DNA from 4 places in the Actinoplanes teichomyceticus ATCC 31121 genome. Region 1 is predicted to be linked to each of the others. Evidence: riboswitches for the same ligand, from Rfam matches in the RefSeq annotation. Region 1 holds a riboswitch; each other region holds the start of a gene.
The links. A riboswitch is a leader RNA that binds a small molecule or an ion and turns the genes downstream of it on or off. The one in region 1 is predicted to bind cyclic di-AMP.

Region 1 (2,189 bases):
TCTCGGCGACCGCGACGAAGTATTCGAGTTGCCGCAGATCCATGAGCGGCGATTGTAGTTCGCATAAAAACTATGCGTTGGACTTGTGCGGTGCGGCACGCGATGGTGGAGTCATGAGCGAGCGCGAGAAGGCCTACCGCCCCGAAGACCTGACCAGACTCTTCGTCGAGCGCGCCAACGCGAAGGACGCCGAGGGCCTCGCGGCGCTGTATGAGGAGGATGCCGTGATGGCGTTCCCACCCGGCCGGCAGACCGTCGGCCGCGCCGCGATCCAGAGCCTCTGGGCGCGGTTGCTGCCGAGCATGCCCCGGTTCGAGCCGGAGCCACCGCTGCCCACGCTGATCAGCGGTGATCTGGCGCTCACCTCGACCCCGCCGAAGGACGGCGCCGGAGCGCGGGCGCAGGTGGTCCGCCGCCAGCCCGACGGGACCTGGCTGCGGGTGCTCGACCAGCCGGAGTTCCTTCGGCCGGCGAGCTGATGCCGAGCACGGTGTCGCGCTCGCCGGGTTCGCAGGCGCTGGTCAGCCGGGTCGTTTCCCGGGGTCCCGCGTGCGGACCCCGGGAAGCCGCTGTGCCGCTGTCCTACAGGGCCAGGCGCTGACCCACCCGGAGATGGTTCGGGTTGCTCAGGCGGCTGGCGTTGGCGCGGTACAGAGCCCGCCACCCACCCTTGATGTGATAGCGGGCGGCGATGCCGGAGAGCGTGTCGCCGCGCTTAACGACGTAGGTGCGTGTCCCCTTCAGCGGGGTGGTGTAGGAGGCGAGGCGGTAAGGGCTCACCGAGCTGGTCCTGCGTGCCTTGGTGAGACCGCGCCGGCCGCAGGTGGGCCAGGCGCCGATCCCCTGGCTGCGCAGCACCCGTTCGGCGATGCGGATCTGCTCCTGCTTGGAGGCGAGGTTGGCGGTGGATCCGTACTTGCCGCCGCCGTGCGCACGCCAGGTGCTGCGGCTGAACTGCAGACCGCCGTAATAGCCGTTCCCGGTGTTGATCCGCCAGTTCCCGCCGGACTCGCACTTGGCGACGGCATCCCAGTTCACGTTCGGGGCGGCGGCGGCCGGTGCGGCCTCCACCGCCAGCAGCCCGACGGCGCCGGCCAGACCGGCGACCGTGAGACCGACGGCGCGCTGCAGCCGGTGCCGCGCCGGCTGGGGCTGCGTGGGTCGCGCCTGCGCGCTCCGGAAAAGGGCGCGCGGGGACCGGGCTCGCCGGGACAGGACACGACGAACCCGCTTGTTCAGGTGAAGCATGAAGTTTTCCCTCCACGCCTGCGAGGTGAGCTGTCGGGTTCGGGCCGAGGAGCCCGGCCGCACCAGGTGCGGCTTCACCCCGAGGCGCGCCCGGTGGGCGCGCCGAGGAACGTGTGGGTCCCCCGCTCCATGCCTGTGTGTTGTTGACCGTGACCAGCAGGCAGGACTCGGCGTTCCGGCCACGGTGCCCGCGATTGCGGACTGCTGACGGTAGCCACCACTGCGCGGAACTGACCAGGTCCGGAAGCGGGGCCGGTGACGTTGTTCTCACAAATTAGCCGCTTTGATCTTCCTTTGTGTGAATAACAGCGGGACTCCTTGGATGCTGGGCGCGCCTACCGCCGCCGCGGTCGGCCGTTGGAGGGAAAATTCCGGCCGTCGGCATAGCGGCGTCCGCAGTGGGTAAGCGAGGTCCGCCCGTTGGGGGATCAGGCTTCCGTGTCCGGGCGCCGACCGGGGCTCGGGGCCGCCACCTCTCGCGCCGCCACGGTCCGAGGTGCACAATCGGCGAGCATGAGCGATCGTTCACGTGAGTTCGAGGTGGTCGTCTACGGCGCCACCGGCTTCGTCGGCGCGCTGGTGGCCGAATACCTGGCCGGACACGCGCCGGCCGGCACCCGCATCGCCCTGGCCGGCCGCTCACCGGAGAAACTGGAAGCTGTCCGGTCCCGGCTGAACGTCGACTGGCCGGCCCTGGTCGCCGACGCCACCGACCCGGACGCGGTGGCCGCCCTGGCCGGACGGACACGTGTCGTCGTCACCACCGTCGGGCCGTACGCGAAATACGGCCGCGCCCTCGCGCACGCCTGCGCCGCAGCCGGCACCGACTACGCCGACCTCACCGGCGAGGTGCTGTTCGCCCGCGCCAGCATCGACGACAACCACGAGCTGGCCCGCCGCACCGGCGCGCGGATCGTGCACTCCTGCGGCTTCGACTCCAT
Region 2 (2,189 bases), 3.4 Mb from region 1:
GCCGCCTGCCCCGCCGCGGTCCGGCCGTGCCGCCTCTGCCAGGGCACGGTCTGCGGGGACTGTGTGGCGCCCGACGGCCGCTGCCCGGCCTGCTCCGGGCTGGCCAAGGTGGGCGTGTTCGGCCGTGGCCGGTTCGGGGTGTCGCCGGGCGGCGCGGTGTGGCACAACGCCGTGCCGAACGTGCAGGTCACCGTGCGCCAGGAACGGGACTGGTGGACGCTGGAACGCTGGGACCGGTACGACCGGGTCACCTTTCCCCTCGACGTGCACACCGTGCAGGCCCTCAAGGGCTGGCTGGGAGTGCGGTGACCCGGCCGGCGCCGGTGGGTCAGAGCCGGATGCGCTGACCGGGGAAGATCATGGTCGGGCTCTTCAGCCGGCTCTTGTTGAGCTGGTAGAGCGCGCGCCAGCCACCCTTGACGTGGTACTTCCGGGCGATCCGGGCGAGGGTGTCACCGGACTTGACCACGTACGTCTTGCCGGAGGCCTTGGCCTTCTTCTTCGGCGACGCCTTCTGGCGCACGCCGGCCTTCTTGCCGCACACCGGCCACGGGCTCAGGCCCCGCTTGGCGTACAGCTTCTTGGCGATTTTGATCTGCTCGGCCTTGCTGGCCCGGTCGGCGGTCGGGGCGTACTTCGTCCCGCCGTACGCCTTCCAGGTGCTGCGGCTGAACTGCAGGCCGCCGTAGTACCCGTTGCCGGTGTTGATGTGCCACCTGCCGCCGGACTCGCACCGCGCGAGCCGGTCCCAGTTGACGCCGGCGGCGCTGGCCGGGGCGGCCGGCGCGAGCAGCACGCCGGCTCCGGTCACACCCGCGGCGACCAGGCTGAGGGCAGCAAGGCGCGTTCGTCTTCCGATCCGAGACATGAATGATCCTCCACGCCTGCGAGGTGAGCTGTCGGGTTCGGGCAGAGTGGCCCGGCCGTCTCACGCGGCTTCACCCCGAGGCGCGCTCGTTCCAGCGCGCCGGAAAACGTGGGTCCCCCGCTCCTGCCGTCGAGTCGCGTCTGTGGAACGGCGGCAGGATTCGGCGGTCCGTCCACAGTGCCCGCAGCGCGGGACGCTCCGAACGGTAACCACGCCGACCGGGACGCGACCAAGTTTTACGCCCTGAATAGTGACGTTCTTCACGCTAATCAGCCGATTTGATCTTGTTCGCGCCCTAAAAGGACAGGCATGTCGGACAGTGGCGGGGAGGGGGCGCCCCGCGGGTGCCGCGGGCGTGGGTGCCGAGGTCCGGGCCGGGGGCGGGAGTCGTGTTCTTGACAGCGCCGCAACCTGAGCGCAATCATTCAGAAACTTCTACGCGTGGATGGCCGCCATCGGTCTCTTCCAGGCGAGATCCCCCCTGTTTCGCGTACGAACCATCCCCGTCCGCGCTGAATTGTTAGCGCTAACAGCACGTGAAGGAGCCGGCATGAGCCGATCCCGCGTCCGCACCGCCGTCACCGCCGTCCTCGCCCTGCTCCTCGGCGCGCTCGCCCTGCCCCAGCCCGCCGCGGCGGCCACCACACTGATCTACGCCACCTTCAAGGGCGACGCCGCCGCCGACGAGGAACTCTGGATCTACCAGTCGACCAACGGCGGCACGAGTTACAGCACGCTGACCGACACCAACTTCCACGGTCCCACCGGGGTGCTGCGCGACCCGAGCATCCTCAAGCGCAACGGCGTCTACTACGTCGCCTACACGGTGCAGTCGTGGACCACCAACAGCACCTACTTCTCCATCGCGTCCAGCACCAACCTCACCAGCTGGACGAACATCGCCAGCATCCCGGCCGGCGTCAGCGGCGCGAACTACACCTGGGCGCCGGAGTTCTACGTCGAGGGCGGCAGCGTCAAGCTGATCACCAGCGTCGCGTCGACCAGCTGCTCGTTCTGCTTCCGGCCGTACGTCTACACCGCGCAGAACACCGCCCTGACCAGCTGGAGCGGCCCGGCGCAGATGTGGGGCCTGGGCACCAACCACATCGACACGTTCGTGGTGAAATCCGGGAGCACCTGGCACGCCTTCACCAAGAACGAGACCACCAAGTACATCGAGCACTGGACCACCACGGCGAACCTCACCGAGGGCTGGGTGAACAAGGGCACCCTGTTCGCCGCGGGCTACGAGGGACCGTCCCTGGTCAAGCTGGACAACGGCAGCTGGCGCATGTACGTGGACCACTACAGCGCCGGTGAC
Region 3 (2,189 bases), 140 kb from region 1:
TCCAGGAAGCCGGCCGAGTTCTCCGCGGTCAGCAGCGCGCTCAGCGGCCCCAGCCGGCCCATCGTGTACGCCTGCTCGGCGTACTGGTTCAGCGCCTGCTGCTGCGGGCCGAGGGCCGCGTCGAGCCGTTTCAGCTCGGCGGCGAGCCGGGTCTGCTGCTCCTTGGACGTCTTCAGCTTGGCCTTGGCCGTCACATAGCCCTTGGAGGCGTCGTCGAGCTTGTCGAGCAGGGTCTTGGTGCCGCCCTCACCGTCGTCGCCGGATTCTCCGGGCGCGGCGAGGGGGCGGGGCACCGCGGCGGCCGGCGAGGCGGCGCCCGCGAGCCCGCATGCGGCGACCAGCAGCGCGAGTACGGCCGCCCATCGTCGCCGCGCAGTCTCATGCTGCACTGGCAATTTCCTTCCGTCGGCCGCCGGCCGGGTTAGCTGACGGGTTCGGGACGAAGGAAATCCCTACCGCTGACGCGGATTCACCCCGGAAGAAATGTGGATCCCCGGCTCGCTCATGCGTGCGATTAGGCGGCGGTCCCCGGGTGGGAACCGGAACCGACCATACCCACTCGATCGAGGAATCGACAGTTCTCGTACCCATTGCGACGGGCCGGTCACGAGTCGTGATGCGATTACAGAAAGTCGTTGCCAGGTAACGCATTTGCTGGATTTCGGGGTCCTGATGCCGCGCCGTATCTCGGGTAAACTGACCGCCGGTCCTGCCAGGACGGCACCGCCCCCGAGTTGCCGGCAGGCCGCCGCTCAATCGCCGAAAGGCGAGCCGGGGAACCAGGTAGTTGGGGTGAATCCGCATTATGCGGTAGGGATAGCTTCCGTCCCGAACCCGTCAGCTAACCCGGTCGGCGGTGACTAGGAAGGATTGTTGATGACCGCACGTCCCCGCCGGTGGCTGATGCTTGCCCTGGCGCCGCTCGTGGCCACCACAATATTTGTGGCGCCGGTCACGCCGGCACACGCCGCTCCGGGCGGCAGCTCGTCGGCCCCCGCCGAGGGCGACGAGAGCGACGACCTCTCCGAGCAGATCGAGTCCACCAACCGCCGGTTCGTCAACGCCAAGGCGGCGGTCTCGGCCTCGAAGAAGAACCAGAAGGCGCTCGCCACCCAGATCAAGGCCGCGGAGCAGCGGCGGGACCAACTGGTTCCGGAGGTCAACCAGATCGCCCGCCAGCAGTACCAGATCGGCAACCTGAGTTCGCTGAGCTTCCTGCTCCGGGCCGACTCCTCCAGTGACTTCCTGGACAAGGCGGTCACCCTGGAGGAGATCAACAAGCTGCACGACGCGAAGCTGCACGAGCTCAACACCCTGCTCAAGAAGATCACCTCGGACAAGGCCCGGCTGGACGCCGAGGTCAGGAACGAGGAGCAGCAGCTCTCGGTGCAGAAGAAGCTGCGCGACTCGGCCCAGGACCAGCTTGAGCTGCTCGGCGGCAGCACCGGCATCAACAAGACCATCACCAACGGTTTCGTCGACGCGAAATCGGCGCGGGCGTTGCCGGCGCCGCGCAACTCCAGCGGCGGCTTCTCCCCGGAGAGCTGCAACCAAACCGACCCGACCACGAACGGTTGCATCACCAAGCGCACCCTGCACATGTACAAGGAAGTGCGCAAAGCCGGGTTCAACCTGTTCGTCGGCTGTCACCGCGACGGCGGCCCGTTCGAGCACCCCAAGGGCCGGGCGTGCGACTGGTCACTGCAGAAGACCGGGTTCTCGTCCGCGCACAACGACAAGATGATGAGGTACGGCAACGACCTCACGGCGTTCCTGGTGCGCAACGCCGACCGGCTCGGTATCTACTACGTGATCTGGTACAAGCAGATCTGGTTCCCGGCCACCGGCAACTGGCACGCCTACCACGGTCCGAGCGACCACACCGACCACGTGCACGTGTCGCTGCTGTAGCCGACGAGACGTACCGGGGAAGGCCGGGCGACGGGGGAAGACCACCCGCCGCCCGGCCTTCTTCTCATGTACGTCAATGTGTTGTAACGTCCGCTGGGAGCGCTCCCACATTTCCCGTTGGGTTCCCGGCCCAAGGAGCTGTCCAATGAGACGCACCCTCCGTTCCCTCACCGTCGCCGCCGCCGTCGTCCTCACGGCGCTGACCACGCTGGTTGTCACCCAGCCCGCCCAGGCCGACACGCGGATCTGCGAGCAGTACGGCGCGACCACCATCGGCG
Region 4 (2,189 bases), 1.2 Mb from region 1:
GCCGCGGTGAACCGGGTGGTGGTGGTCTTGCCGTTGGTCCCGGAGATCAGCGCGACGGCGCGCCCCGAGGAGAGATGGGACAGCAGATCCGGATCGATCTTGAGGCCGATCCAGCCGCCGATCACCGAACCGTCGCCGCGTCCCGCGGCCCTGGAGAGCGCGGCCGCAGTCTTCGACGCGGTGGTCGCGACTATGGCCCGCAGGGGCATCTTCCCGTCCGTCACGCCAGCGAGGGTACCGGAACCAAGGGTTACGTCGAGTTGCCGGAAGCCTTGGATCACCGGCCCCCGCCCGATGGCCCGAACGGCCGACCACGTTTGTGCCGGTGGCCGACGTTCCGAAGTCTCGAACGGGTTACCACCTGAGTTTTTGTGTGTTCTGGTTCACGCATTAATGTGAACCCAAAGTAATTGCTCGACTTCTTTGAGTAATGGCATTTGTCTTGTCGAGGTAACAAAATGGACATGATCCGATATGCCAGTCACTTAGCGTGACCAAACCGCGCCTGACGATCATGCGGGAAGTCAGGTACCAAGGATTCACCGGCGGCAACCGCTCGCCGGTCGCACCGGACGGCTCACGCCGAGCCCTGCCCCGGGCCCGAGGGTGCGACGACAGCAGCACCGGATCGACTGACAAGGCATTCGGGGGCAGGGACGGGGGAACCAATCCCGGTCCGCACCGCGCCGAGCGAACATCGGCGGCGCACTGGTCGGACCTCGGGGTGAAGCCGCTCCGGCGGCCGGGCAACCTTCCCGCCCGAACCCGACAGCTAACCTCGCAGGCGTGCCGGAGGGATTTCCTTACCGTGCACGAACACAGTTCGAGCCGGGGCCGCCGCATGTCCGGCGCCGGTACCGTCGCACTGTCCCTGGGTCTCTGCCTCTGCGCCGGTCAGCTGGTGGCCGCGTCGCCCGCCACGGCGGCCACCACCACGACGCCGGTCACCACCGCCGTCACCACGGCGACGACCAGCGCCGCCGCGAAGGTGAAGCCCCGGCTGAGCAACAAGTTCAGCACCCGGAAGCTCCCCTGGGGCTCCACTCTCCGGGTGACCGCCAAGGTCATCGACCCGCGAACCGGCAAGATCGCCAAGGGCACCGTACGGCTCCAGGGCCTGCGCAACGGCAAGTGGGTGACCTGGGACACCGAGACCGTCCGCAACGCCAACGGGACGGTGACCCTCAAGGCCGCCCCGAAGACCACCGCGTACGTGCGGACCCTCTTCACCGGCGCCGCCTACACCCAGACCGCCACCAAGGGTCTGAAGGTCACGGTGAAGGCGAGCGGCGCCAAGGTCATCGCCGAGGCCAAGAAGCACAAGGGCGCGCTGTACAAGTTCGCGGCCGCCGGGCCCAAGCGGTTCGACTGCTCCGGCTACACGATGTACGTCTACAAGAAGGCCGCCGGCAAGAAGCTGCCGCACAAGGCCAACTCCCAGCAGAAGTACGGCAAGGCCGTCAGCAAGGGCAACAAGCGGATCGGTGACCTGATCATCTTCCGCTCCGGGTCGTACGGGTACCACGCCGGAATCTACGCCGGCGGCGGCTACATGTACGACTCGCCGCACACCGGCGCCCGGGTCAGCAAGCGCAAGATTCACGGCAGCAACTACGTCGTGCGCCGCCTGGTCGCCTGATGGCGCCAGGTAAGTAAGGAAGCACCCTCAGTGGGGCGCGACTCGGTTCGGGTCGCGCCCCACTGGCGTTCCGGGTGCCGTGACGGGTCGAGGGTCGCTCCACCTGGGTTCCACAGTCTTCCCTCGCCGAGCCGCGGTGCCGCTCCGCGCCTGCCGTACGGGACCCGGCCATGCCGAACCGGCCCGTGCCGTCGCACCCCGCCGCGCCGCCGGATCGCGCCGTGCCGTGCCACGTTGTGTCGTCGCCGCGCCGGATCGCGCCGCCGCGCCGGATCGCGCCGCCGCGCCGGACCGCGCCGCCGGACCGCGCCGCCGGACCGCGCCGCCGGACCGCGCCGCCGGACCGCGCCGCCGGACCGCGCCGCCGGGCCGCGCTGCGGCGCCGGGCCGCGGCGTCCTTCCCGATCGCGCCTCCGCGTCCTCCACTTCCCTCCCCGGCGTCCTCCACCCCGCCTCCCCGAGGGGTTCACCGGGCTCGATTGCCGGGGCTTTTCCGCCCGCCCCTATCCCATGTCGGAAACCGGACCTGGTGGATCATGCGCTGCCCCTC

Region 2: another riboswitch for cyclic di-AMP. It lies ahead of ACTEI_RS24055 (LysM peptidoglycan-binding domain-containing protein); the one in region 1 lies ahead of ACTEI_RS02475 (LysM peptidoglycan-binding domain-containing protein).
Region 3: another riboswitch for cyclic di-AMP. It lies ahead of ACTEI_RS01845 (coiled-coil domain-containing protein); the one in region 1 lies ahead of ACTEI_RS02475 (LysM peptidoglycan-binding domain-containing protein).
Region 4: another riboswitch for cyclic di-AMP. It lies ahead of ACTEI_RS08120 (C40 family peptidase); the one in region 1 lies ahead of ACTEI_RS02475 (LysM peptidoglycan-binding domain-containing protein).

The regions. Positions count from the first base shown of each region.
Region 1 is NZ_CP023865.1:544,065-546,253, forward strand. It holds gene ACTEI_RS02465 (LysR family transcriptional regulator) at 1-43, opposite strand, end outside; gene ACTEI_RS02470 (YybH family protein) at 114-479, shown strand; gene ACTEI_RS02475 (LysM peptidoglycan-binding domain-containing protein) at 583-1,248, opposite strand; cyclic di-AMP (ydaO/yuaA leader) riboswitch at 1,250-1,430, opposite strand; gene ACTEI_RS02480 (saccharopine dehydrogenase family protein) at 1,762-2,189, shown strand, end outside.
Region 2 is NZ_CP023865.1:5,447,195-5,449,383, reverse strand. It holds gene ACTEI_RS24060 (hypothetical protein) at 1-309, shown strand, start outside; gene ACTEI_RS24055 (LysM peptidoglycan-binding domain-containing protein) at 329-868, opposite strand; cyclic di-AMP (ydaO/yuaA leader) riboswitch at 867-1,044, opposite strand; gene ACTEI_RS24050 (family 43 glycosylhydrolase) at 1,419-2,189, shown strand, end outside.
Region 3 is NZ_CP023865.1:402,726-404,914, reverse strand. It holds gene ACTEI_RS01850 (coiled-coil domain-containing protein) at 1-389, opposite strand, end outside; cyclic di-AMP (ydaO/yuaA leader) riboswitch at 395-531, opposite strand; cyclic di-AMP (ydaO/yuaA leader) riboswitch at 740-871, shown strand; gene ACTEI_RS01845 (coiled-coil domain-containing protein) at 877-1,911, shown strand; gene ACTEI_RS01840 (glycoside hydrolase family 12 protein) at 2,057-2,189, shown strand, end outside.
Region 4 is NZ_CP023865.1:1,773,709-1,775,897, forward strand. It holds gene ACTEI_RS08115 (Mur ligase family protein) at 1-209, opposite strand, end outside; cyclic di-AMP (ydaO/yuaA leader) riboswitch at 675-802, shown strand; gene ACTEI_RS38905 (hypothetical protein) at 895-1,020, opposite strand; gene ACTEI_RS08120 (C40 family peptidase) at 1,052-1,639, shown strand.